2 regions of the Ligilactobacillus sp. UO.C109 genome follow, and region 1 is predicted to be linked to the other one. Evidence: predicted binding sites of a transcription regulator. Region 1 holds the regulator's gene; the other holds the start of a gene.

Evidence for each region. Region 1 encodes Rex, which represses fermentation and respiration genes when NADH is low (regulators of the CRP and FNR family bind a similar motif). Its sites were predicted from a motif close to TTGTGAANTANTTCACAA; they were not measured.
Region 2: pflB (formate C-acetyltransferase) is a predicted target of Rex. The motif match lies at 12,761-12,778, and genes of this name have one in related genera.

The regions. Positions count from the first base shown of each region.
Region 1 is NZ_JAPSFH010000027.1:43,859-59,115, forward strand. Features, by position in the region: gene tsaB (tRNA (adenosine(37)-N6)-threonylcarbamoyltransferase complex dimerization subunit type 1 TsaB) at 1-229, shown strand, start outside; gene rimI (ribosomal protein S18-alanine N-acetyltransferase) at 216-740, shown strand; gene tsaD (tRNA (adenosine(37)-N6)-threonylcarbamoyltransferase complex transferase subunit TsaD) at 764-1,795, shown strand; gene OZJ21_RS04500 (ABC-F family ATP-binding cassette domain-containing protein) at 1,859-3,808, opposite strand; gene OZJ21_RS04505 (redox-sensing transcriptional repressor Rex) at 3,982-4,623, shown strand; gene OZJ21_RS04510 (CPBP family intramembrane glutamic endopeptidase) at 4,727-5,356, opposite strand; gene groES (co-chaperone GroES) at 5,552-5,836, shown strand; gene groL (chaperonin GroEL) at 5,866-7,488, shown strand; gene OZJ21_RS04525 (cation-translocating P-type ATPase) at 7,681-10,083, shown strand; gene OZJ21_RS04530 (APC family permease) at 10,267-12,096, shown strand; gene OZJ21_RS04535 (glycosyltransferase family 4 protein) at 12,247-13,338, shown strand; gene OZJ21_RS04540 (DEAD/DEAH box helicase) at 13,418-14,755, shown strand; gene OZJ21_RS04545 (ComF family protein) at 14,752-15,257, shown strand, end outside.
Region 2 is NZ_JAPSFH010000003.1:60,663-75,919, forward strand. Features, by position in the region: gene OZJ21_RS00370 (D-2-hydroxyacid dehydrogenase) at 1-599, opposite strand, end outside; gene OZJ21_RS00375 (PTS sugar transporter subunit IIC) at 806-1,855, shown strand; gene OZJ21_RS00380 (helix-turn-helix domain-containing protein) at 2,705-2,968, shown strand; gene OZJ21_RS00385 (chloride channel protein) at 3,163-4,320, shown strand; gene OZJ21_RS00390 (peptide ABC transporter substrate-binding protein) at 4,773-6,407, shown strand; gene sufC (Fe-S cluster assembly ATPase SufC) at 6,670-7,449, shown strand; gene sufD (Fe-S cluster assembly protein SufD) at 7,462-8,712, shown strand; gene OZJ21_RS00405 (aminotransferase class V-fold PLP-dependent enzyme) at 8,699-9,925, shown strand; gene sufU (Fe-S cluster assembly sulfur transfer protein SufU) at 9,922-10,371, shown strand; gene sufB (Fe-S cluster assembly protein SufB) at 10,364-11,767, shown strand; gene OZJ21_RS00420 (VIT1/CCC1 transporter family protein) at 11,960-12,544, shown strand; gene pflB (formate C-acetyltransferase) at 12,856-15,123, shown strand; gene pflA (pyruvate formate-lyase-activating protein) at 15,150-15,257, shown strand, end outside.

The DNA.
Region 1 (15,257 bases):
AGAAATTGGTGAATTCTTTACTGGAGAAGACTATATTTTTGCTGAAGGAAAAGATAATTATCCGTCAGCAATGGTGTTAGGTGTTTTAGGACAGAAAGAAAGCGTAGTAGAAAATATTAACGATTTTATTCCAGATTATTTGAGATTAACACAAGCTGAAAAGCAGTGGCTAGATAAGAATAGTGATGAAAAAATTAAGTACGTTAAAAAATTTAATGACCAATTATAAAACAATGTTTAAACAATATAAGAAAGTTTATTCTTTTGAGGAATGTTTATATCAAAATAGAATTACTTTAAGGCAAGCTATAGTTACAGATATTAATAGTTTTCTACAAATTGAAGAAGACGTTTATGATGGAAAAACACCATGGAATCATACAGCGTTTTTGCAAGAAATGTTGAACAATAGACGTTCGATTTATATATCTGCAGTAGCTAAAAATGAAGTTATTGCATTTATAGGTGTAGACTTTTATCCATTAAAATGTGAAGCACATATTACTAATTTTGCAGTTGTTACTCCATATCAAGGACAAGGACTAGCAAAGTTTATGATGAAAAAAGTAATGGATTTTTGCAAAGATGAAGGCTATAAAGTAATTTCTTTAGAAGTGAACAATAATAACATTATTGCGAAATCATTGTACGCTAAAATGGGTTTTAAAGAAGGAAAATTCTTAAAAAATTATTATACTGAAACTTTGGAAGATGCAATAGAAATGTACGTCTATTTATAATTTAAAATTTAAGGTGGAGAATAATGGATAAAAAAGATAATATAATTTTAGCTTTTGAATCTAGTTGTGATGAGACAAGTGTAGCAGTAGTAAAAAATGGAAATGAAATCTTGTCAAACATAGTTGCAACTCAAGTGGCTAGTCATCAAAGATTTGGTGGGGTTGTTCCAGAAGTTGCTTCAAGACATCACATTGAACAGATAACATATTGCATACAAGATGCTCTTGATGAAGCTAATATAGATTACGAGGACTTGGATGCGATAGCAGTGACTTATGGTCCAGGGTTAGTGGGTGCTTTATTAGTAGGTGTAGCTGCTGCTAAAGCCATTGCATTTGCACATAATTTACCATTAATTCCAGTAAATCATATGGCTGGACATATCTATGCCGCAAGATTTATAGGAGAGATAAAATTTCCAGCTTTAGCTTTATTAGTATCGGGAGGACATACTGAATTAGTATATATGCCTGAGGAAAATAAATTCCAAATAATTGGTGAAACTCGTGACGATGCAGCTGGAGAAGCTTTTGATAAAGTAGGTAGAGTAATGGGAATGAAGTATCCGTCTGGTAAGGAAATCGATGAATTAGCTAAAACGGGGAAAGATACTTTTAATTTTCCAAGAGCGATGGAGAAAGAAGATAACTTTGATTTTAGTTTCAGTGGTTTGAAGAGTGCGTTTATTAACACTGTACATCATGCTAGTCAAATTGGAGAAAAACTTGATAAGGCAGATTTAGCTACAAGTTTTGAACAAAGTGTAGTTGATGTATTAAGTAGCAAAACTGTCAAAGCATTGGGACATTTTAAGGTAAAACAATTAATTCTTGCTGGAGGCGTAGCTGCTAATCAAGGATTAAGAACAAGATTAGATAAGGAATTAACAGCATTTAAAGATGTAGAATTGTTGAAAGCACCTTTGAAATTATGTGGTGATAATGCAGCGATGATAGGTGCTGCTGGATATGTGGCTTTCAAGCATGGTGTTCGAGCTGACATGACATTGAATGCTGAACCAAGTCTAGAATTTGAATGGATGGTAGAAAAATAAAAAGATGTGAGACTTAGTATGACTAGAGTGAGCATAACTCTGGTATTAAGTCTTACATCTTTTTTATTGTAATCCTTCTAATTCTAAACTTAGTTCAGTCCATTTACTTTCGGCTTCATTTAAATCATTTGTTGCCTTAGATAGCTTTGTGTGTAACTCATCCATTTTTTGTGGATCATTGAAATTATCAGGTAGTGTCATTTCTTGCTCTATATTAGTTTTTAATTCTTCAAGACGTTCCATTTCAGATTCAGCATCATCAACTAAACGTTGTAATTTACGCTGTTGTTTTTGTAATTCTTTACTTTTCTTATAGTTAAGTTGCTTTTGAGAAGTTTTTGAAACTTGTTGATCATCTTGAGATTGTTCTGCCTCTTTAGCTGCTTCAATTGCTTCTAATTCAGCTTTTTTCTCTAAATAATAATCATAGTTACCAAGGTATAAGTTACTTCCCTCTGGAGTGATTTCAAGAACGGTATCAGCGACTTGATTGATGAAGTAACGGTCATGGGAAACAAATAAGATGGTTCCTTCAAAATCAATTAAAGCACTCTCTAATACTTCTTTACTATCTATATCTAAATGATTAGTGGGTTCGTCGAGCATTAAGAAATTATCTTCTTGTAGAGCAAGTTTTGTTAATGTTAATCTGGCCTTTTCCCCACCAGAAAGATTATGTACTACTTTTTTAACATCATCACCGACAAATAAGAAACTACCTAATAATGAGCGAACGTCTTTTTCTAACATATTAGGATGATCATCCCAGATTTCATTTAAGACAGTTTTTTTATCATGTAGGTTTTGTTGTTCCTGATCGTAGTACCCAGTTTGAACATTAGTACCAAAAGTAGCAGATCCATGGATGAAAGGAATATTTCCTAAAATACTCTTTAGTAAGGTGGATTTGCCAATTCCATTAGGTCCGACAACAGCCATTGCATGATGTTTGCGTAATTCGAAAGTGATAGGATTTGAAATAACTTTTGAATCATAGCCAATAGCAGCATCTGTAACCTTTAAAACTACATTTCCACTTTCCTTGCTAGCATGAAATTTAAAATGAGGGCCTTTTTCTTCACCTTCAGGACGCTCTAATCTATCCATTTTCTCTAATTGTTTTCTTTTACTTTGAGCTCTTTTAGTTGTGGAAGCTCGAACTAAGTTTTTATTAACAAAATCCTCTAATTTTTGAATTTTCACTTGTTGCTTTTCATATTCTTTCCATTGAGTACGCAAGCGAGAAGCTTTTTCTTCAATATAATGAGAATAATTTCCAACATAATGACTAGAATGTTGATGACTTAATTCATAAACTTCATTGACAACTTTATCTAAGAAGTAGCGGTCATGTGAAACAATTAAAAGGGCACCGGTATAACCTTGGATATAATTTTCTAACCAAGTCAAAGTTTCAATGTCGAGGTGGTTAGTAGGTTCGTCAAGGATTAATAAATCACGTTTTTCTAAAAGTAATTTAGCTAAAGCTAAACGAGTTTTTTGTCCACCTGATAAGTCAGAAACCATTTTTCCATAGTCTTCTTCAAAGAATTGGAAACCATGTAAAACAGCTTTTACTTCATTTTCATAACCATAACCATTATTTTCTTGGAAGTCATGTTGTAATTGATCATATTGATTTAATAATTGTTGATATTCCTTAGATTCATGTGGAATTGACGGAGAAGCAATCTTTTCTTCAAGTTGATGAATCTTAGCTTCCATCTTTTGCAAGGGTTCAAAGACACTTAACATTTCATCTAATACATTTTTAGTAGATTCTAATCCTGTATGTTGTGCTAAATATCCAATAGTTAAATCTCGTTTAGTAACGATTTTTCCTTCATCTGGAAGTGATTCACCGATTAACATTTTTATTAGTGTAGATTTTCCTGCTCCGTTGCGACCAACAAGTGCGATCTTGGAATTATCTTTTATATCAAGATTGACATTCTCAAAAAGGATATCTGCTCCAAAATGTCGGGCAACTTGCTGTGCTTGTAAAAGTAGCATAAAATCACCTTTTCTATTAATTTACTGTATTATAACACTAAGACGATTTATAGTGTAACATAGAAATTTCACAAATAAAAACGTTAAAGATGATAATTAAGCCAATATATTGTATAATTGTGGAGCTATGTGTTAAACTTATGTTAAATATTTCACGAAAAGAGGAAAGTCTAATGGCAGAAGTAAAGATTCCGCAGGCTACTGCAAAACGTCTACCGATATATTATCGTTATCTAAGACTATTATCTAATTCTGGAAAGAATAGAGTTTCTTCAACAGAATTAGCTGAAGCCGTAAAAGTAGATTCTGCTACTATTCGACGTGATTTTTCGTATTTTGGTGCTTTAGGTAAACGTGGTTACGGATATGATGTACAAAGTTTACTTGATTTTTTTACTAAGCAATTAAATCAAGATACGTTAACTAATGTTGCTTTGGTTGGGGTTGGTAATTTAGGACATGCTTTATTGAACTTTAATTTCCATCAAAGTAATCATGTAAGAATTAGTGCAGCATTTGATGTAAATGAAGATATTACGGGAACAATTCAAAGTGGAATTCCAGTATATCCAATGTCTGATATGAAAGAACAATTAAAGTTACAGCAAATTGAAATTGTAATTTTAACTGTTCCAGCTCCTGTAGCACAAAAAGTTACAGATGAGTTAGTGGAAGTTGGTGTAAGGGGAATATTGAATTTTACACCACTTAGAATTACTGTACCAGAAAATATACGTGTGCAAAATGTAGATTTGACGAATGAAATGGAAACTTTGATTTATTTCTTGAATCATTTTGGAAGCACAGAAGAGTAGTGTTACATAGAAGACCGAAATGAGTCTCAAAATAAAAATTGCTGAAGATTATGATGTTATCTAATCACATTAATCTTCAGCAATTTTTTGATATTAATAACTTCTAAAGCGATGATAGAAGTATAATAAACAAGTTTAGAAATATATGACTAAAAGTAGAAGTAATAATCGTTCCAGTCCGATAGTAAATATAGCAAAACAAAAGGCCAATACTAGCATAGATAAGGAAATGACCATCCATATGAGCTAAACTAAATAGAAGACTGGAAATTAAGGCAGCAGGTAGAAAAGGGATGAATCTTGAAAAATTTCCAAATAAAACTTTTCTAAAAATTAACTCTTCCATTACAGGTGCAACAATTCCAGGTACTAAAATGTAGTATGGGTAATGGTGAACAATTTCTAACAATAGGTTAGTATTAGCTGAATATGATGAAAAATGAAAAAGTCCTGATTCGATACGAGATAATCCAATTTGAATTATGAGGGCACCGACCATACCAAGGATACTCCAGAGTAAAATAGATTTAAGTTTAATAGTTTTATATTCTAATTTATTTTTAAAAGAGAATCTATGATTGAGATAAACAATAAACAACATGCAGAGTATTCCAATAATAGTTTCAACCAAATAAAAATTATGACTTTGATTATAAAAAATATTGAATATTGCTAACAAAATTTGATAACCAATATAGGTTAGCAATAAGGGAATAGAATTTCTTTGTTCCAAATTAATTATCACCTTTCATTTTTAAGTTTAATTGTACCATTAACAGGTCAAATAAAAAAATTAGCACTCTAATGTGTCGAGTGATAAAAAATACTTGCAATTTATATTTAAAGTGGTTATAGTATTAATTGTAGTTAGCACTCAAGAGTTGAGAGTGCTAAATGATACAGATGATTGATATTGGAGGGATTAGACGTGCTTAAACCATTAGGAGATCGCGTTGTTTTAAAAGTTCAAAAGGAAGAAGAACAATCCATTGGTGGAATTGTTATCGCAAGTAATGCAAAAGAAAAGCCTACAACAGGTGAAGTAATTGCTGTTGGTAACGGACGTATCTTAGACAATGGACAAAGGGTTGAACCTGAAGTAAAAGTTGGTCAATCAGTTGTTTTTGATAAGTATGCTGGTTCTGAAGTTAAATATGAAGGCGAAGAATATTTAGTAATCCGTGAAAATGACATTATTGCGGTTATAGATTAATTTTTAATTAATTTGAGGTGAAGAGATTTATGGCAAAGGAAATTAAGTTTTCAGAAGATGCTCGTTCAAAGATGTTGAAGGGTGTAGATAAATTAGCAAATACAGTAAAATCAACTATTGGTCCTAAAGGCCGTAATGTTGTTTTGGAACAATCTTATGGTTCCCCCACAATTACAAATGATGGTGTAACAATTGCTAAGGCTATTGATTTAGAAGATCATTTCGAAAATATGGGAGCAAAATTGGTGTCTGAAGTTGCTTCTAAGACAAATGATATTGCAGGTGATGGTACAACAACTGCTACTGTTTTAACACAAGCTATTGTAAATGAAGGTATGAAGAATGTAACTGCTGGTGCAAACCCAGTTGGAATTCGTCGTGGTATTGAATTAGCAACTAAGGCTGCAGTTGATGCATTACATGAAATGTCCCATACAGTAGAATCCAAGAGTGATATTGCACAAGTTGCTTCTATTTCATCTGCTAACGAAGAAGTTGGTAAATTAATTGCCGATGCTATGGAAAAAGTTGGTAATGATGGTGTTATTACAATTGAAGAATCTAAAGGTATCGATACTTCTTTAGATGTTGTTGAAGGTATGCAATTTGATAGAGGATATCTATCACAATATATGGTAACTGATAATGATAAGATGGAAGCTGATTTAGATAATCCATACATTTTATTAACAGATAAGAAGATTTCAAACATTCAAGAAGTATTACCATTATTGCAATCAATTGTACAACAAGGTCGTCCATTATTGATTATTGCTGATGATGTAGACGGTGAAGCATTACCTACACTTGTTTTGAACAAGATTCGTGGAACATTTAACGTTGTTGCAGTTAAAGCTCCAGGATTTGGCGATCGTCGTAAGGCAATGTTACAAGATATTGCTACATTGACAGGTGCTACTGTTATCACAGATGACTTAGGCTTACAATTGAAAGATACAACAGTTGAACAATTAGGTTCTGCTGGAAAAGTAACAGTAACTAAGGAAAATACAACAATTGTTGAAGGTGCTGGTGATAAGGACAAGATTGCTGAACGTGTAGAACAAATTAAGAAGCAAATTAGTGAAACAACTTCTGATTTTGATCGTGAAAAATTACAAGAACGTTTGGCTAAATTATCTGGTGGTGTTGCAGTTATTAAAGTTGGTGCTGCAACTGAAACAGAATTGAAAGAACGTAAGTACCGTATTGAAGATGCTTTGAATGCTACACGTGCTGCTGTTGAAGAAGGATTTGTTCCTGGTGGTGGTACAGCATTGGTAAATGTTATTGGTAAAGTTGCTGCTTTGGAAGAAGAAGGCGACGTACAAACAGGTATTAACATTGTAAAACGTGCTTTGGAAGAACCTGTTCGTCAAATCGCAGAAAATGCAGGTTTAGAAGGTTCTGTAATTGTTGAAAAATTAAAGGAACAAAAACCAGGTGTAGGTTTCAATGCTGCTACAAATGAATGGGTTGACATGGTTGAAGCTGGTATTGTGGATCCTACAAAGGTAACTCGTTCAGCACTTCAAAATGCAGCTAGTGTATCTGCTTTATTATTAACAACAGAAGCAGTAGTTGCTGATAAGCCAGAACCAGAAAGTAACGACCAAATGCCTGCAACACCAGGTATGGGTGGTATGATGTAATCTAGGTTTAGATTACTAAATTAAAATAAGTAATAAACACTGAGATTTCAGTCATGAAATTTCAGTGTTTATTTTTTTAAAATTATATAATATTTTAAATGTATTATATAAAAGTTAAAGATTGTTCAATGATTTTATTATATCCTACATGTTATACTAACATTAGTGATAGTTAGGGATTGGGGGATAGTAATGAAAAAATCAAGTAACGAAAAAATTGACATAAATAGGATAACTCCTAATGCAGACTATGGGCTTACGGATAAACAAGTGGAAAAATATAAGAAAAATGGTTGGAGTAATGAGGCAGTGAAACCACCTGTACGTACTGCCAAAGAAATAGTTGCAGAAAATATATTTACATATTTTAATTTGATATTTTTAATATTAACTTTACTTTTATGTTTAGTAAATTCATTTAGAAACTTAACCTTTTTACCGATTATTATTGCAAATATTTTTATTGGGATAATTCAAGAATTAAGGGCAAAAAAAGTTGTTGATAAGTTAACGATGCTAAATGTTCCGCAGGCTATGGTAGTAAGAAATGGAGAGGTTACACAAGTAAATGCAGAAGATTTAGTATTAGATGATATTGTAATCTTTAAAATGGGGAATCAAATTTTAGCTGATAGTGAAATTGTAAGTGGAGAAGTTTTAGTAAACGAATCTTTATTGACAGGTGAGTCTGATGAAATTCCTAAAAAGCCAGGAGATAAATTAATGTCAGGTAGCTTTATTATTGCTGGAAAGTGTAGAGCAAGACTAACAGCGGTTGGCAAAGACTCATATATTTCTAAGTTAACATTAGAAGCTAAGAAAATGAAAAATGTTGAACGTTCTGAAATGATCCAAGATCTTGATATATTAGTAAAATTTGTAGGTGTAGCGTTAGTTCCGATTGGAATTGTCTTATTTATACAAGGGATTTTCATAAATCATGAAAGTTTACATGACAATATAACATCTATGGTAGCAGCTGTTTTAGGTATGATACCAGAGGGGCTGTATTTGTTAACAAGTGTAGCACTAGCTGTTAGTTCCATGAGGCTAGCTAAGAAAAAAGTATTGCTTCATGATATGAAAAGTATTGAAACTCTAGCAAGGGTAGATGTTTTATGTGTAGATAAAACAGGAACAATTACTGAAAATGAAATGAAAGTAGAAAAAATAAAAGCAATCGATGTAGAGAACAGAGATGCCTTTGAAGAGTTATTAGCAAAGTTTGTTTATGCAATAGATGAAAGTAATAATACTATGAAAGCTATAAGAAATTATTGTAAACAGACGAGTAAAGTAATAGCAAGTGAAATCATTCCATTTACATCAAAAAATAAGTATAGTGGGGCTGTTTTTGAAAATGATGCATACATATTAGGTGCTCCTGAATTTGTATTGCGTGAAGATTTTCCATTATATCAAGATAATATTAATGAAGATACTAAAAAAGGATACAGAGTACTAGTGTTTGGAAAAGCTTTAGATGGTTTTATGGATAAGAAAATTACAGGTAAAGTAATTCCTATAGGATATGTATTAATAACAAATCCCATAAGAAAAGAGGCACCTGCAACATTTAATTATTTTAAGGAGCAGGGAGTAGAAGTAAAGGTTATTTCTGGAGATAATCCGCAAACTGTTTCAGAAATATCTAAAAAAGCACAGATTGAAAATGCAGATTTGTACATTGATGCTACAAAGTTAGAGACAAAAGAGGACCTAGCTGAAGCAGTTAAAAACTATAATATTTTTGGTAGGGTGACACCAACGCAAAAAAGAGAAATTATACGAATTTTGAAAGAACAAGGAAGAACTGTTGCTATGACAGGCGATGGAGTAAATGACGTGCTAGCACTGAAAGATGCAGATTGTAGTATAGCTATGGCGTCTGGTAGTGATGCTGCAGTTTATTCATCGCAAGTAGTGCTGTTGGAATCGAATTTTTCATGTATGCCTGATGTGGTTTTAGAAGGAAGACGTGTAGTAAATAACATTCAACGTTCTGCTAGTTTGTTTTTGGTAAAGAATATATTTTCCTTTTTCTTATCAATGTTAGCAGTTATTTTATCATTTACTTATCCTTTAAAGCCTGCACAAGTTTCATTGATAGGGATGTTTACAATTGGAATACCAGCCTTTTTCCTAGCGTTACAACCTAATAAAGAAAAGATAGAAGGGCGATTTTTATCTAATATATTACTAAGGGCCTTTCCAGCAGGAATAACTGATGTGATAGTTGTGGAAATGATGGTACTTCTAGCTTCGATGTTTGAAATAAAATATACAGATTATTCAACAGCTTCTACTATTTTATTATCTATAGTAGGATTGATAGTTTTGTATAAGACTTGTAAGCCATTCAATGTCCTTAGAGTAACCGTTTATGTGGGATGTATCTTAGGATTGATAGGAAGTTGTGTGTTTTTACCATGGCTATTTGGCATCACATTGCCATCAAAAGAATGTATTGTTTTATTAATATTAATTGTAATAACGATTAATACGTTATTAAGTTATACAACCAAAATTGTTAACTTAGTTCGAAATGGTTTTATTAAAATTAGAAATAAAATCAAAAGTATTTTTAATAATTAATGGTTAATTTTTAACGAGACCTATGTGACAAAATTCTAACAAATTTACTTTTTTAAACATTTTGATTAAATAGCTGTTGAAACTTTGAATGAAATATGATTTTATATAATTTGTATCAAAATATTCTTAACATTTAGTTAAGAAAAGAGAAAAATAGATAATTAAATTAAGGGAGCAATTATTATGTGGCGTTACTTAAAAAGATTACTTATTGGGGAGCCGCTTAAGACAACAGAAGAAGGCGGCCAAGCGTTAACAAAATTTAAAGCTCTAGCATTACTTTCATCAGATGCTTTATCCTCAGTTGCTTATGGTACAGAACAAATCACAACAGCTTTATTTGTTTTATCTGCAGCAGCTACATGGTATGCAGTTCCAGCAGCAGGAATAGTATTGATTTTACTTTTTGCAATAACTATGTCATATCGACAAATTATCCATGCGTATCCTTCTGGTGGTGGTGCTTATGTTGTTGCTACGCAGAACTGGGGAACAGGTGCAGGATTAGTAGCTGGAGGTTCTTTATTAGTTGACTATATGCTTACGGTAGCTGTATCTGTAACATCTGGTACAGAAGCAATCACTTCTGCGATACCTTCTTTGAGGGCTCATAGTGTAGGTATATCTATTTTAATTGTCCTGTTCATTATGACTTTGAATTTAAGAGGATTGCGTGAATCAGCTTCATTTTTGACGGTTCCAGTATATTTCTTTGTAATTATGATTGTAGCTTTGGTGGGTTGGGGATTGTTTAATATCTTCACAGGTAATATCCACTATGCTGCAGCTGCGCATGTCGGTCAAGCAGTTCCTGGAATGTCAGTGCTTTTATTCTTAAAAGCTTTTTCTGCAGGTTCTTCCTCATTAACAGGGGTTGAAGCTATTAGTAATGCAGTTCCAAACTTTAAGAAACCTAAACGTAAAAATGCTGCTAATACATTAGGAATTATGGCATTGATTTTGGGTATCTTCTTTGCTGGAATTACATTCTTAAGTTACTACTTAGGTATTTTACCTAATTCCAAGCAAACAGTTTTATCACAAATAGGTATTGCCGTATTTGGGCATGGAGTGCTATTTTATCTATTACAATTGGCAACTGCGATGATTTTAGCTGTTGCTGCTAATACAGGTTTTTCAGCATTCCCAATCCTTGCATATAATCTTGCCAAGGATAAATTTATGCCACATATGTTTATGGACAAGGGTGATCGCTTAGGATACTCTAATGGTATTATTGCATTGGCAATTGGCGCGATTACTTTGATTTTAATTTTCCATGGACAAACTAATCTATTGATACCTTTATATGCAGTAGGTGTGTTTGTGCCATTTACTTTATCTCAGTCTGGAATGATCATTCATTGGTTTAGAGAACGAGGTAAACATTGGATTTTAAACTCAATGTTTAATTTGGTAGGTGCTCTAATTTCATTGGCTCTAGTTATTTTCTTGTTCTGGTTACATTTTGCAAATGTATGGCCATATTTGATTATCATGCCAGCATTGATTTTTGGATTCTATAAGATACACGATCACTATGTGAAGATTGCCGCTCAATTAAGATTAAGCAATGATGCTCAATTGCATGATTATGACGGTTCAACTGTTATTGTATTAGTTAGTTCTGTAACTCATGTAACTACTGGTGCTATTAACTATGCTCGTTCAATTGGTGACTATGTAATTGCAATGCATGTTTCGTTTGATACTAACCCTAAAAAAGAACACGAAACTGCTAAGGAATTTAAGGAATCATTTGGCGATGTGAGATTTGTTGATTTACATTCATCTTATCGTTCGGTTCAGACACCTGTTATTAGATTCTGTGATGTTATTGCTAAGAAAGCTGCGGAAAGAAATTATTCAGTTACGGTCTTGGTACCTCAATTTGTACCTAAGAAACCTTGGCAAAATATCTTGCATAACCAAACAGCATTACGTTTAAGAACAGCTTTGAATTCTCGAGAAAACATCATTGTTTCAACTTATAATTATCATTTGAAAAAATAATTAAAATAAGGATTGGCGATGTTAAATTGTCAATCCTATTTTATTTTAGGTATTAATGACTAATTTGATAAGTTATGATAAGATAGCGGTATATAATAAATTGTTAAAACATAGTTCTACATATAGTTAGAACTTAAGAAAGAGGATAATATGTATAGAATTATAGCATCTCTATTTGCAACAATGATTCTATCAGCTATTTTGACTCCGTTTATAAGATTGTTAGCATTTAAAGTAGGAGCTGTTGACAATCCAAATGCTCGTCGTGTAAATAAGGTTCCTATGCCGACAATGGGTGGATTAGCTATTTTTTTAGCATTTAATGTGACTAATTTTCTTTTATTGAGAAAGCAATACCCAATCGAACAATTGTGGGCATTATTGTTAGCAGAATGTATAATTTTAGCTACTGGAATAATAGATGATATTTATGAATTAAAACCTAGACAGAAAATATATGGAATAACTTTAGCAGCTTTAGTAGTATTTTTTATTGCTAAAATTAAAATGACAACTATTACATTACCATTTTTAGGTACAGTAACTTTAGGGTGGTTAAGTTTACCAATAACACTAATATGGATTTTAGCAATTACTAATGCAGTTAATTTAATTGATGGATTAGATGGATTAGCAACTGGAGTAGCAATTATTGCTTTATCTACCAGTGCAGTTACAGGGTATTTCTTTTTAAATGTAACTAATACTTTTATATCAATAATGATGTTTACGTTAGTAGCAGCATTGATAGGATTTTTGCCATATAATTTTCATCCTGCTAAGATATATTTAGGTGATACGGGATCTTTATTTATAGGTTTCATGATCTCGGTTTTTGCATTATATGGTTTGAAGAATGCGACATTTATTACAATAATAATTCCAGTTATTATTTTAGGAGTACCAATAACTGATACTGTCTATGCAATTTTACGAAGAATTTTAAATAAAAAACCAATTTCACAAGCTGATAAGCATCATTTGCATCATAGACTAATGCAAATGGGATTGAGTCATAGACAAACCGTATTAGTTATTTATGGAATAGCATTGATTTTTTCATCTATTTCATTGCTATATCCTATTTCTAGTTTTTGGGGCTCTATTTTATTGACAGTGGCTACACTATTGGGACTAGAAATTTTTGTTGAGGTTATTGGATTAGTTGGTGAATCACGACGTCCATTATTGAATTTTATAAAAAAAATAGTTCTCTTGTCTGAAAATAAAATAGAAAAATAAAAAATGACAGAAAATATTTAGTATTTTCTGTCATTTTTGCGTATATAGAAAGTAGAAAATATTGGGAGGGCAAGTATGGATGGATTTTAATGAAATGGCTGGTCGTTTAGTAGTAGTCGATAAATCGGAAGAAAAAATAATGTCATCTGATAATATTGAAATTTATCAAGCAATTAAGGTTTTTAAAAATAAAATAAAATGTAATCGTTGTGGGAAAGTAACAACTAAGGAAAGAGCTAAACTACCCTATGATAATTACTATTGCCCGAAATGTATTGTTTTAGGAAGAGTCAGTACATTGAATAATTTAGTTCATGTTATTGAGGATAATCATTTTAATAATGTTGATGAAATTTTAACGTGGGACGGGAAATTGTCTAAATTTCAAGAGGTATGCTCTAATGAACTAATTAATATAATTGGAAAAAATACGGAGCATTTATTATGGGCGGTTACGGGAGCTGGAAAAACTGAAATGCTATTTAAACCAATAGCTGAAGCTCTAAGAAAAAATTTTCGTATAGCGATTGCTTCTCCTAGAGTGGATGTATGTAATGAATTATACCCACGTTTAGATAAAGCTTTCAAAAAGATTGATAAAATTCTTTTGCATGGAAGAAGTGAAGAAACATATAGATATACTCAACTGGTAGTATGTACAACACATCAATTATTAAAATTTAAAGAAGCTTTTGATGTACTGATAATTGATGAAGTCGATGCTTTTCCATATGTTAATAATAAAGAATTATTATTTGCAACTAAACAGGCTATTAAGAAAACAGGGACTCTTATTTATCTAACTGCTACGCCTAGTAATGAGTTGGCAAAAAAGATAAAAAGAGGGAATATATCTATAAGTTATTTACCAATGAGATTTCATCAAAATGCTTTACCTACTATAAAAGTAGAATTTACAAATAATTGGTGGGGATTTATTTTACAAGGGAAATTGGATACAAAAATTAAAAAGTATCTAAAAAAATGGGAGCAAAATGGAAAGCAGTTCTTAGTATTTGTACCTCATGTTGCTATGTTAAATAAAGTAAGAGAAGTAATTAAAGCAGTCTTAGCTAGTAAAATAAAAGGTGATACAGTTCATGCAGCTGATGAATATCGAATTGAAAAAGTACAAAAAATGAGAAACAAAGAGTATACGTATTTAATAACAACAACAATTTTAGAAAGAGGAGTTACTTTTCCGGAAATCGATTTACTAGTGTTAGGTGCTGACAATAGTGTGTTTTCAACATCTGCTTTAGTTCAAATTGCTGGGAGGGTTGGGCGCAGTGTTAGTAGACCAGATGGTGATGTAATATTTATCTGTGATAGATATACAAGAAAGGTAAAAGATGCACAAAAGCAAATAGAATTTTTAAATAAAAAAGCTAAAAAATTGAGAGAAGGTATCTCATGAATTGCTTATTATGCAACAACACAATTGATTTTAAATTAAATATTAAATGGATTTTATCGTTAGAAAAATATAAGCGAGACAATGTTTGTAAAAGATGTAGAGAAGAATTGGGAAAATGTAAGATAGATAATGCTTGTGAAGGATGTGGGAGAGAACAAAAAAATTTATTATTATGTAATGACTGCATTAAGTGGAAAAATAATAACAAAATCTTATTGAATAATAAGTCTATATATACATATGATAATTTAATTATCAAAAAATATTTCGAAAGATATAAGTTTATGGGAGACTATTATTGGAGAAAAATTTTTAACATAGAGTTTAAAAATTTTATAACGAATAACTATCCCTCTAAAGATTGGATATATATTCCTATTCCAGTGGATGAATATACAATGCAACATAGAGGTTTCAATCAAGTAGAAGGATTAATAGGAGATCTACCTTATTCAAGAGTTCTGAAGATGAAGGAAATAAGAAGGGATAAAAAGCAGTCAGA
Region 2 (15,257 bases), on a different contig from region 1:
GCATCGCGGATAGCATCTTCTACGGAATCACGATATTCCAAGATACCATCTAATTTATCACTAGGATATAAGTCATAGCCGACAACTTTAGCGCCGAAACCATGGAAGATTTTAGCTACATGGTAACCAATACGTCCAGTTCCGATAACAGCAACTGTCATGTCACCGACAACACGACCTCTGATTTCAGGTTCCCATGAGAAATTATGTTCCTTAACACGTTTTTCGATTAGTGGGAATTTACGTACTAAGTTCAATGCTGTAGTTACAGTGTATTCAGCAATTGATTCTGGGGAGTAGCTAGGCACGTTAGTAATAATAATGCCATTTTCTTTAGCAGCATCTAAATTGTACATATCATAACCAGCACTACGTTGTGCGATTTGTTTAATACCAAATTCTTTCAATTTAGGATATAAATCATCAGTAACTTCCGCTACTTGCATTAAAGTTAGACCGTCAAAACCCTTAACTTCATCAATAGTATCGGATGTAAGAATGTCACTAGTCATATCAATGTTAACGTTGTGTTCTTTTGCCCAGTTTTCAGCCATTGGACGTTCTTCATCACGAACACCAAACATTTTGATTGAAACCATTAAAAATTCCTCCTCATATAAATGATAACCTTTACAATATGTATTATATCATTATTATAGCAGAATGCTTAAATATAAGTGTTAAATTTAATTAATTTTTTACGTTTTTCTCTAATAAAAAAAAGAAACTAAAGAAAAATATATTTACATTGCTCACAATCTCACTTATAATAGTGTATATATTTTACATAAAGAAGGTGACGAATTTGGAAACAACAAAGATTACACCCAAAGTTTTCATTGATCGTGTTTTAGGCGGTACTGCCATCGGGATTATAGTTGGTTTAATTCCTAATGCTGTTCTTGCCGCTATCCTCAAGATGTTCGGCACTAATCCTTTTGCCGTACATTTAGGACAAGCAGCAATTATTTTCCAATTAGGAACACCTTTAATTATTGGTACATTGATTGCTCAAAAGTTTGGCTTTGATGGAATGAAGATGACCGTAGTTGGTGGAGCCGCGTTTGTAGGTTCTGGCGTAATTAAATACTTCCCAGCGTTGAATAAAACAGGTGCCTATGTAGGTGCTGGAACAGGTGATATTATTAACACTATGTTAACAGCATCGATTGCAGTTGGATTAATTCTGTTGATAGGCGATAAATTTGGATCAGTAGCAATTGTTTTAACACCAATTGTAGTAGGAGCAGGTGCTGGCTTAATTGGATTCTATATGTATCCATATGTTACAGCGATAACTTCCGCAATTGGTAATGTGATTAACACATTTACAGAATTACAACCAGTTTTAATGTGTATTTTAATTGCCTGCTCTTTTGCAGTGTTAATTATCTCTCCAATTTCAACAGTAGCGATTGCGATGGCTATCCAAGTTAACGGTTTAGCTGCTGGTGCTGCTGCAATGGGAGTTGCTGCAACAACACTTGTACTTGTAGTAAACTCATGGAAAGTTAACAAGCCAGGGGTAACAATCGCGATTGCCTTAGGTGCGATGAAGATGATGATGCCTAACTTATTTAGACGTCCAATTATCTTAGTACCATGTTTCTTTACAGCAATAATTTCTGCAGTTCCTGTAGCTTTGATGTCAATTTCTGGTTCTCCTGCTTCCGGTGGTTTTGGTTTAGTAGGTTTAGTAGGACCATTAGCATCAATTGAAAAAGGCTTAGGCGTTGTCGCAGCATTGCTAGCATGGTTAGTTATTCCAGTTATTGCGTCACTTGTTGGTCAATTCTTATTTGAAAAAGTATTTAAGCTATATGACCGCAAAGATGTTTTTGAATTTTTAGGTTAGAAAATATTAGAGTTGAATAATTGATGAAGACACTAGAGAAATCTGGTGTCTTTTTAAATGATGAATTATTAAATATATCAAATATAGATATAGGAGAAATTCTAAAATTTATGCAAATAAAGCGATATCAAAGTTTATTTTGCATAAATTAAGAAATTGGTCCTATGTCGAAATCGCAAAAATTAACCTAATAGTTTATAGTTTAATGACCTAAGCTTTGTTAGTATATAAGTGTACCGATGAAGCTAGTGGATAAGGTGTGACAAGCCGCCTAGCCATACGTCTCTTAATAACTACTATGACGAAATATACGGATACGTTTATTTTTTCTAATTTCCACTTAGGTAGTACTAATTGGGAGCAACGAAAAAAAGTTGTGTAGAGAGAAGCAAGGGGACTCATATCTGAAACTAAGACACTTGCCGTCAGGGATTCGCAATATGCCATCTTCAGTTAATTAAGGCTGATTACCTTAGGAACCAAAGAAGAATATCAATTAAGAATTCGTGTCGTGAAGTTGTAGTAACGCAACTATAACTGACGAGTAAGGTTTGAGTAGCCAAAATCGACAATATTACATTAACTGGAACATTGCACATGTTTGGTGAAAATTGGATAGGAAAAGGTCTATGCCCTGAACTTGAAATGCGGACTAGGTCGTGGAAGTTGCTAGCCATGATGTGCTAGTCTGATTCAGTAGTCTAATAAGTCCAGATACAAGAGTATCCCACGTAAGCCAATACGTGTCGGTTTACATAATTTTTAGTCAATGCAAATTTTGCGTTGGCTATTTTTGGTATAAAGTGTTAGAGGTATGTATAATTAAATTGAGGTGATTACATGAAGCCAATGTATATTTCGATAAATTCAGAAAAAACTGGTGCTAACCTAAAAAGTTTATTCAAAAACAATGGGTACAGTGTACGTGACATTCAATCAGTTATGGGATTTGAGAATCCACAATCCATTTATAAATGGTTATCTGGTAGATCATTACCTAGTTTGGATAACTTAGTCATTCTCAGTAAGGTTCTACATACCACAATCGAAGACATCCTCGTTGTTGACGGGGATGTTGTTTTTTTATTTTTTATAAGAAATAATTTACGATAATTAAGAATTTCATACATACTCTACAATAGTTCTAGCCTAGAAGCATTTAATATGGTAATCTTTTAAAAGATAATATAGGTAAAGAGACTTAAATTTAAAATTGAAATAAAAATTTTTTAAAAATTGTATCAAGTGGGTGATTGTTGGTAAGGATGTTTGAAAGAAAAAAATTTTTTTTAGTTTTGCTAGGTTTAATGTATAGTAGTGTGCTTGCTTTGATTTCCTATGCATTTATTATGACTGAAAAGATACTAAGTCATATTTTGTGGGAATCAGTTTCTCAATGGTTGCATGTAAATTTTGTGTATTCGTTACTAGTATTAACTATTTTATGTAGCGTGGTTATTTTTTTAAAGATTAAATGGGGTAATTTACCTAAGACTAGTCATGAATTATTACACGAATTTAAAGCTAAAGGAACAGCATCATATAGAAAGACATGGCATAGTTTGCTGCTAGCTTTAGTGATTTTAATTTCAGGAGCTGGAGTTGGTCCTGAGGCTCCTTTATTGGGAGCAGTTATTGCTTACTCTATTTGGCAGGCAGATAAACTTAGATATTTAGAAGCAAATTGGAACCAGTTGGAAAAATCTAATCCTATAAAGTGGATAAAGTATATTTTTCATCCTAGTCATTATTTGTTATCTTATTCAATTAATCAAAAGAAGATTGGAAAAACTTGGCGAAACTTATTAATTGCGAATGGCTTACTTGCCTTTTGGTTAATGATGAGATTAACTGATCAGCCATCATTTGTGACTAAGTTAGGAAAAACTAATTGGTCTATGGTAGATTTATTAGTATTTTTACCTCTTTGTTTGTATGGATTTGTTTTTGGTAAAAGCTATAGTTGGTTAAAAAAAGTAATTTTTATAAATTTAGATCATTTGAAGATCTCTTTACCATTTAAAATTTGTATAGGTGCAATGGTTATTTTCTTAATGAAACTATTTATTCCAACGTTACTATTTTCGGGTCAACATAGTTTACATACTGTTGCTAAACTCGGTATGAGTACACCTGTTGTAATATTATTTATTTTATCTCTTATAAAGTTATTGTTCTTAGATTTATGTTTATGGACAGGATGGACTGGAGGGGACATTTTTCCAGTAACATTTGCAGCTTTTCTACAAGGATTTGGAATGGCACAACTTTTTCCACAAATAGATAGTTTATTTGTTGTCTTAGTTGTTAGTGTGTCTATAGCTATCACTCTCCTTGAAAAAGAATGGTTAGCAGGTATCTTTATAAGTTTATTTTTCCCAATTACTCTTTTCCCAGTTTCGTTACTTGTAATTGGATTGACAATTCTGGGGAGAAAAATAAAAATGAAATTTAGTAGAATATAATTATTTATCAATTATTAAAAATGTAGACATTCGCGTTGTTAACGGGAATGTTATTTTTTACTAAAAGAATATTTTGCAAGTATGATTAAATTTTATTGACAAAAGTATAGTAAAGTTATATGATTTGGTTAATGAAATGAGAGGAGTGTGAATATTATGTCAAAATTTATTAATACACAATGTTGTTGTTTGGTAACATGTTGTTCAGTAGGCAACATGGATTTTGGCATGCAGAAAATTAGATTCACACTTCCAAGATTGGATTAAACTGTATATATTTATTATCGGTACCGATGCAGATTAATTTAATCAGTTAGATTATATGAGATAATAATAACTGGACTTGCGATTCTAATTTTTTGGAGTTGCAAGTCCTTTTTGTTTATCTGGAAGGATGGATGATGAACTGTTTATAGATTAAAAACACATCTTACATAAAGGAGAAAATAAAGATGAAAAGAATTAAAGCAATTATTACTGGAATATTTATAAGTTTAACCGCAGTTTTGTTAGTTGCATGTGGAAAATCTACTAGTGAAAATTCTAAACAAGTTTTAAATTTAAGTACAACTGGACCATTAGATACTATTGATATTTCTAAGTCTACTGGTTATGGTCAAACAGGAAATGTTTTTGAAAGCTTTTATCGACTAGGTAAAGATGGTAAAGTAACCCCTGGACTAGCTAAGAGTGGTCAGGTTTCACAAGATGGTAAAACATGGACTTTTACTTTGAGAGATGCAAAGTGGAGTAACGGTGATAAGATTACTGCTCAAGATTTTGTATATTCCTGGAGAAGAACAATTGATCCTAAGACAGCTTCGCCATATGCTTATTTGTTCTATGATGTAAAGAATGCTCAAGCTATTAATGAGGGTAAAATGTCAGCTGATAAGTTAGGAATAAAGGCTGAAGGTGATAACAAGGTTGTTATTACATTAGATAGACCTATATCATATTTTAAAGTCTTAATGACATATCCATTATTTGGACCACAAAATGAAAAAGTAGTACAAAAGTATGGTAAGAAATATGGAACTAATTCTAAATACATGGTGTATTCAGGACCATTTAAAGTTAAAGATTGGAATGGTACTTCGGATAAATGGTCATTTGTAAAGAATAATCAATATTGGGATAAAAAAGTAGTAAAACTACAAAAGATTAACTATCAAGTAGTTAAAAATACCAATACAGGTTATCAATTATTCCAACAAGGTAAGTTGGATTTAACACCATTATCTAGTGAGCAAGTTAAGAATCTACATAACAAGCCAGAATTCAAGCAATACTCTTATTCTTACGTTGCATATTTAGACTATAACTTTAATGATTCTAATGAAGTAAATCGTAAGGCACTAAATAATAAGAATATTAGATTAGCTTTATCATTGGCGATCGACAGAAAGACACTTACAAAGAAAGTTTTCGGCGATGGATCTAATGTACCAACTGGATTTGTAGCATCCGATTTAGCTTCTAATCCAAGCACAGGTAAAGATTTCGCAGAAGAACAGAAAGTAGATAATACGGTTGATTATAATGAAAAATTAGCTAAGGAATATTGGAAAAAAGGATTACAAGAAATTGGTGAAAAGAATTTGAATTTCACAATTCTAGCTTCTAATGAAATGGCTAATAATGATGCCTTAACTCAATATTTACAATCACAATACACAAAGGTACTACCGGGAATTAAGATTTCTGTACAAAACATTCCTGGAAATAGTGCATTATCTAAAGCTCGCAAAGGTAACTATGATATTTATGTATCAGGTTGGGGTGGAGACTTCAAAGATCCAATCACATTCATGCAAATTCCAGTTACAGGAACTTCGTACAATTATGGAAAATATTCTAATAAAGAATATGATGCTTTAATTGAAAAAGCGCAAAATGAAGATGCCAATGATGTTAATAAGCGTTGGGAAGATTTAGTAAAAGCAGCTCGAATCTTTAATGCTGATCAAGGTGTAACGCCTCTATATCAACAAACAACATCTTATATGCAAAATACAAAAGTGAAGGGTATTATTCAAAATACTGCAGGTACACAATGGAATTACAAATACGCTTATATTAAATAGGTAAGAACTCGTCTAGAATGAATTTCTAGGCGAGTTTTTAAGTTGTGCTAAATAATTTGTATAAGAGTATTGATTATGTTGTATGTAAGCGTTATTCTATATTTGTAAACTTATTATAAAGATTATTACTTAATTACAAATAAATTTAAGGGAATATATTGTAAAAATACTTAAATCCAATCGTTAAGTTAAGTAATTTGTCTTATAATGTTATTGATAAGAAAATTCCAGGAAAGGTAACTATTTTATAGTGGTGATTTAAATGTCAGTATTAGAAGTTAAAGATTTACATGTAACTGTTGAAGGAAAGGAAATTTTAAAGGGCGTTAATTTAAAGATGTCGACTGGTGAAATTCATGCAATTATGGGTCCGAATGGTACTGGGAAATCAACACTTTCTTCAACTATTATGGGAGATCCTGCTTACAAGATTACAAAGGGAGATATTTTATTGAATGGTAAAAGTATCATTGATTTACCAGTTGATGAACGTGCTAGAATGGGACTATTTTTAGCAATGCAATATCCACAAGAAATTCCAGGAGTAACTAATGCAGAATTTGTTAAGAGTGCGATCAATGCTCGTCGTCCCAAAGATGATCCGATTCCTTTAATGGATTTCATCAAACGTTTAGATGAAACATTAGAAACATTGGATATGTCTGAAGAAATGGCTGATAGATATTTAAACGAAGGCTTTTCTGGTGGTGAAAAGAAACGTAATGAAATTATGCAGATGATGATGATCAGACCCGAATTCGCAATATTAGATGAAATTGACTCTGGACTAGATATTGATGCACTTAAAGTCGTTTCTCGTGGTGTCAACCAAATGCGTGGCGATAATTTTGGATCTTTGATTATTACTCACTATCAAAGACTCCTGAACTACATCGTTCCAGATTATGTACATGTTATGATGGATGGCCAACTTGTCAAAACTGGTGGCCCAGATTTGGCAATTCGTTTGGAAAAAGAAGGATACGCAAAACTTCGTGATGAACTTGGACTAGATATTAAATTAGTTGATGAAAATGCTTAGGGGGCTTGTACAATGAAACAATTATCCATAGATGAATTGATTGAACTTCGAAAAGAGCCCGAATGGTTTAGAGCTAAGCGAAATGAAGCTAAACAATTAATTGAAACTACTAAATTGCCTAGTTTCCAAAAAATTAAGTATCATGACTGGGATATAAATGTTGATGGGACGAGTGTAATTGATGATCAACCTAAATTTGATACTAACGCTGATGTCTATCAATATGCTAGTAATAAGGCACAAATTAAGTTACCATCAGAATTTCTTGATAAGGGTGCAATTGTCGAAGACTTTGAAGATGCTTTGATTAATCATGAAGACATTATGAAGAAATACTTTATGGAAAAAGGATTAAAAATGGACGATAATCGCTTGTTAGCAGAACATGTAGCAAATCTTCAAAGTGGAGTTTTGGTTTATGTACCTAAAAATGTAGACTTAGAAACACCATTAACATGCGAATATATTCAAAATTCACGAGTTGAGGAAGATTATGTTCACCATGTACTAATTGTTACAGAAGCAAATAGTTCACTATCTTATGTGGAACGTTTAAAAACAGATGGTGATAAGAAAAATACAGCTAACATCGTGGTTGAAGTTATCGCTGGTGATGGAAGTCGAATTCACTTTGCTAGTGTCGATAATTTAAGTAAGAACACAACTGCTTATATGAATCGTCGTGGATACTTACAAAGAGATTCCAAGATTGACTGGGCAATGGGTATGATGAATTCTGGTTTAACAATCGGTGATTTTGATTCTGATTTAGTTGGCGATGGCTCTCATGCTGAATTAAAAGTCGTAGGTATTTCAACAAGTGATCAAATTCAAGGAATTGATACACGAGTTACAAATATTGGAAAGAATACAATCGGTCATATCTTACAACATGGTGTTGCTTTAGATGAATCCGAATTAACTTTCAACGGCATCGGACATGTAATGAAGAGAAGTAAAGGCTCTGATGCACAACAAGAAAGTCGTATTTTAATGTTATCTCCACAAGCTAGAGGGGATGCTAATCCAATTTTGCTAATTGATGATAATGATGTTACTGCAGGACATGCGGCAAGTATTGGTCGTGTAAATCCTGAACAATTATATTACTTAATGAGTCGTGGCTTACAAAAACGTTTAGCTGAAAAATTAGTAATTAGAGGTTTCCTAGCTCCTGTTTTAGATGAAATACCTTTGAAAGAAATTCGCAATGAGTTTAGTGAATTGATTGAAAGAAAGGTAAGTTATGATGAAGAAAACTAGTGATTTAAGGAAAGATTTTCCTCTTTTAGAAACTAAAATGAACGATCAGCCTTTAACTTACTTAGATAGTGCAGCTACTTCGCAAAAGCCTAAGCAAGTAATTGACGAAATTGCTGACTACTATAATAAATACAATAGTAATATTCATCGCGGTGTTTACAATTTAGCAGTCGAAACAACTGATAAATATGAAAATGTAAGACATAAAGTGGCAAATTTTATTAATGCTTATCGCGATGAGGAAGTACTTTTTACCAAGGGAACAACTCAAAGTTTGAACTGGATAGCACAAGGTTATGTTAGATATAACTTACATGAAGGCGATGAAATTGTTACCACCTATATGGAGCATCACAGTAACATTGTTCCATGGCAAGCAATTGCACAAGAAAAGAATCTAAAGGTAAAGTATGTAACTTTAACTGAAGAAGGTAAACTTGATTTAGACGATTTAAAGCAAAAGGTTACTGATAAAACAAAGATTGTAGCAGTTACTCATGTTTCTAACGTTTTAGGAACAATTAATCCAATTAAAGAAATTGCAGCTATTGTTCATCAAAGTAATGCAATTTTAGTAGTTGATGGTGCTCAATCTGTACCACATTTACCAGTAGATATACAAGATTTAGAAGCAGACTTTTATGTATTTTCTGGCCATAAGATGTTAGGACCTACTGGAATTGGTGTTCTCTGGGGAAAGTATGAACTCTTAGAAAAAATGCATCCTTTAGAATATGGCGGAGAAATGATTGACAGTGTAACAACTGAAAAATCAACATTCAAAGAGATTCCTTGGAACTTTGAAGGTGGAACGCAAAATATTGAAGGTGTACTAGGTCTTGGTGCAGCGATTGATTATTTAGAAGAAATCGGAATGGAAAATGTGGCTCGAAACGATGAGGACTTACAAAAGTATGCACTTGAAAAGTTAACTAATATTAAGACTATTGAAATTTATGGTCCCAAAGATCCTGATCAAAGATGTGGAGTAGTATCCTTTAATTTGAAAGGTATTCATCCCCACGATGTAGCAACTTTTTTAGATGCTGATGGAATTGCAGTTAGAGCTGGTCACCATTGTGCACAACCACTTATGGATTGGTTAGGTGTGAGTGCTACTTTGAGAGCAAGTTTCTATTTTTATAATACTTATGGAGAAATCGACAAATTAGTAGATTCTCTAAAGAAAGTAGAGGAATTTTTCCAAATATGAGTAATTTAAATAATTTATATCGACAAGCAATTTTAGAAGAAGCTAACCATCCACGACATAAAGGTAAGTTAGAAAATAAAAGTGTTGAAGTTGAATTGAGAAATCCGACTTGTGGCGATGTTATTACCTTAACTGCATTAATTGAGGATAATAAGATAAAAGATATTGCTTTTGATGGCTATGGTTGCACAATTTCTCAATCATCCGCAAGTATTATGACAAATGAAGTATTAAATAAAGACTTCGATACAATAAAAAACATGGTATTGTCATTTTCCGATATGATTACAAAAGAAGTAAAACCTGATAGAAAAGTTTTAGGTGAGGCAATAATTTTAGAAGGGGTTAAACAATTCCCAGCTCGAATTAAATGCGCAATGTTATCATGGAAGGCAATTTATCAACTTATTGAGAAGTATGAAGGAAAGGGTGAAAAGAATGATTAGTGAAGATATAAAAGACATTGGTGGCCAATATAAATATGGCTTTAAAGATGATATTGAACCAATATATACAACTGGTGAAGGTCTTAGTGAAGAAGTTGTAAGAAATATTTCTAAAGCTAAAAATGAACCTGAATGGATGTTGGATATTAGATTGGCTGCTTATGAAAAGTACAAGACTTTGAAGATGGCTAATTTTGGACCAGATTTGTCAGAATTGGATTTAGATCATATTAATTATTTTAGACGTGATACTGATACAGTAGCTAGAAAATGGGAAGATGTTCCACAAGAAATTAAAGATACCTTTGATCGCTTAGGCGTACCAGAAGCTGAACGCAAGTATTTAGCAGGTTCTTCTGCTCAATATGAATCAGAAGTTGTTTACCATAATATGAAAGAAGATTTTGCCAAAAAAGGTATCATATTTATGGATACAGATTCTGCAGTTCAAGAATATCCGGAATTAGTAAAGAAATATTTTGGAAAGTTAATACCAGCAGATGATAATAAGATGGCCGCGCTTAATACTGCTGTTTGGTCTGGAGGAACATTTATTTATGTGCCTAAGGGAGTGAAAGTTGAAACACCTATTCAAAGTTACTTCCGAATTAATGCCGGAAATTCAGGACAATTTGAAAGAACACTAATCATTGTCGATGAAGGTGCTAGTGTTAACTATGTAGAAGGTTGTACTGCTCCTAATTATTCACAAGATTCCTTACATGCGGCAGTTGTTGAAGTAAATGTTTTGAAGGATGCTTATTGCCGTTATACAACAATCCAAAACTGGTCCAACAACGTATATAGTTTGGAAACAAAACGTGCTAGAGCTTTGGAAAATGCTACTATGGAATGGGTAGACGGTAACCTTGGTTCTAAAGTAACTATGAAATATCCAAGTATCTATTTAGATGGTGAAGGTGCACATGGAAATATGTTATCTATTGCATTTGCGGGCAAAGGTATTGACTCTGATACTGGTGCAAGAATGATTCATAATGCTAAGAATACATATTCGTCAACTGTATCAAAATCTCTCTGTAAAGATGGAGGAATTGCTGACTATCGTGGGTATGTAAGGTTTAATAGAGATAGTGATGGTTCGTTTGCGCACGTTGAATGTGATACTATCATTATGGATGATGAGTCTTCAAGTGATACAATTCCATTTAATGAAGTATTAAATAGTAATGTTTCAATGGAACATGAAGCTAAAGTTTCTAAAATTTCTGAAGATCAGCTTTACTATTTGATGAGTAGAGGTATTTCTGAAGAAAAGGCTACTGAAATGATTATTATGGGATTTGTTGAACCATTTACTAAAGAACTACCAATGGAATATGCAGTCGAATTGAATAGATTGATTGAATATCAAATGGATGGTAGTGTAGGTTAATTATAAAAAAGCATGCTTTTTAAGTATGCTTTTTTATATTATTGTGAAACATGTATATAATTATAAATTTTGCTAAATTAGTACTAATTACTCATATGATGTATAATTTAATCGTAATGAAAGCGGTTTATATAATTTAAATATGTATATAAAAACGGTATTATTTTTATATTTCGTGAGGAAGTGTACAAATTGAAAGTTACGTATGTATTGAAAGTTAAGACTAATTTTTTTTGGGATAGCTTAAATGTTATAAGGGCTAGTATTTTAGGTGCCAATGATGGGATTATTTCAGTATCTGGAATCGTGTTAGGTGCTGCAGGGGCTAATCTTAATAGTAAGACCCTTTTAATCAGTGGTTTGTCTGGCATGCTAGCTGGAGCTTGTTCAATGGCTGGTGGAGAATGGATATCTGTAAGTACCCAAAGAGATATTCAAGAAAAAACAATGGAAAGACAAAGTCAGTTGGAAAATGAAGACTGTGAAAATTGTCCGATAAAATTGCAAAAGAATGATATCTTAATGCCGTTTCATGCTGCAGCCAGTTCTTTCTGCTCATTTATAATCGGGGCAATGATTCCATTATTGACGATGATTCTAGCAAGACCAGAACATCGCGTGGTATTTACATTAATTGCGATGATTGCCTCATTATCAATTAATGCAGTAGTTTGTACACACAACTCTGAGGTTTCAACTAGCAAAACAATTTTACGAAATGTTATAACTGGATTGTTAACGACGTTAGTTACCTTTATTTTAGGGGCGTCAGTATAGATACTTTTAAAGGTCCTATACCTAAATTTTATTGGGTATAGGGTCTTTTTTTGTAATTTTAAGAAATTCTAAAATAAAATTAATGAAATTTATATTTTGATACATAAATCACATTTTTAAAGTTTATAAACTGTTGTCAAAAGCATTGTCATATTAACATTTATAATGATTAAAATAAATGATAGCGTTTATAAGATTTTTTGAAAATAAAAAACATTGTGAACGATTTTTCATTGAATTTAATTTAACTAAGGTGTAGTATTAACAGTGTAGAAAACGTTTTCTTAAAAATCACAAAGGAGGCTTTGAGCATGGTTGAAAAGACTCAAATGCAAAACGTTGATGTAAAAGATGCTTGGGAAGGATTTAGAGGAAAAGAATGGAAAGAAGAAATTGATATTCGTGAATTTATTCAAGATAACTTCACTCCATATGATGGAGATCAATCTTTCCTTGAAGGACCAACCGAAGCTACAACGAAGTTAAACGATAAATTAATCGACTTAAAATTAAAAGAACGTGCACATGGTGGACCTCTTGAAGCTGATACAAAAGTAGTATCAACAATTACATCTCATAAACCAGGTTATTTAGACAAGTCATTAGAAAAGATTGTTGGTTTACAAACAGATAAACCTATGAAACGTGCACTTATGCCATATGGTGGTATCAGAATGGCTAAAGGTGCCTTGGAAGCTTATGGATTTAAGATTGATCCAGAAACAGACTTCGTATTTGAAAATCTATCTAAGACACATAACCAAGGTGTATTTGATGCATACACAAGCGAAATCATGAAAGCTCGCCACAACAAGATTATCACTGGACTACCAGATGCATATGGTCGTGGCCGTTTGATTGGTGACTTCCCACGTGTTGCATTGTATGGTATTGATCGTTTAATCGAAGAAAAGAAAAAAGATTTGGAAAATTGTGGCGATGGTGAGATGACTAACGACATAATCCAGATGCGTGAAGAGATTTCTGATCAAATCAAAGCCTTAAATGATATGAAGATTATGGCTGAGTCTTATGGCTATGACATTTCCAAACCAGCTACAACAGCTAAAGAAGCAATTCAATGGTTATACTTTGGATATTTAGCATCTATTAAACAACAAAATGGTGCTGCTATGTCTATTGGTCGTATCGATTCATTCATCGATATTTACATTGAACGTGATATGAAGCGTGGTATTTTAACTGAAAAAGAAGCACAAGAATTAATTGACCAATTCACAATGAAATTGAGAATGGTATGCTTCATTCGTACACCAGCTTACAACTCACTATTCTCAGGTAACCCTATCTGGGCAACATTATCAATTGCTGGTATGGGCTTAGATGGACGTCACCATGTAACTAAGACATCATATCGTTTCTTAAATACATTGCATAATATGGGTGCCGCACCAGAACCAAATATCACATTACTTTGGTCTGATCGTTTGCCTGAATCATTTAAGCACTATGCTGCAAGTGTATCTATTGCAAGTTCTACAATTCAATACGAAAACGATGACTTAATGATGAAGACATGGGGAACAGACTACTATGGCATTGCTTGCTGTGTATCTGCACAACCAATTGCAAATGGTATGCAATTCTTCGGAGCTCGTGCAAATCTAGCTAAGGCTGTATTGTATGCTATCAATGGTGGTAAGGATGAACTTACAAAACAACAAGTAGGTCCTGCATACGAACCAATTAGCTCAGAATACATTGACTACGATGAATTCATGAAGAAATTCGATGACATGATGGAATGGATTGCTGATATTTATGTAAATGCTTTGAACACAATTCATTACATGCATGACAAGTATTACTATGAATCAGCACAAATGGCATTGAAAGATACATTAGTAGATCGTAGCTTTGCTACAGGTATTTCTGGATTGTCTGTTGCTGCTGACTCAATTTCAGCTATCAAGTACGGACATGTTAAAGTAATTCGTGACGAAGATGGTATTGCTGTTGACTTTAAAGCAGATCATGACTTCCCTCGTTATGGTAACGATGATGATCGTGTTGACGATATTGCTGCATGGCTTGTTAAGGAACTATTTACTAAGATGAGCAAGCATCATCTATATCGTGGAGCTAAGTTAACAACATCCGTTCTTACAATTACTTCAAATGTTGTTTATGGTAAGAACACAGGTACTACTCCAAATGGTCGTCAAAAGGGTGAACCATTTGCACCAGGTGCTAACCCAGCATACGGAGCAGATACAACAGGTGCTTTAGCATCATTATTATCTGTTGCTAAATTACCATACAAGTATGCTACAGATGGTATTTCTAATACATTTGCTGTAACACCAACAACATTGGGTCATGATGAAAAGATGCAAGAAGATACATTAGTAAACATGATCGGAGGCTATATGAGAAAAGATGGTCATCATTTGAATATTAATGTATTCAATAGAGATACTTTATTAGATGCTCAAGCACATCCAGAGAAGTATCCAACATTAACAATTCGTGTTTCAGGTTACTGTGTATACTTTGCTGATCTAACTAAAGAACAACAAGATGACGTTATTGCAAGAACCTTCCATACTTCAATGTAATATTTAGAAGAGAGTAGGTGGAGAGAATGAGTGCTAATCCTTTATTGAATCCAGTTCCAACTAAAGACGGTCATGTCGTAGGCTATGTACATTCTTTGGAAACTTTTGGGGCTGTCGATGGACCAGGTATACGT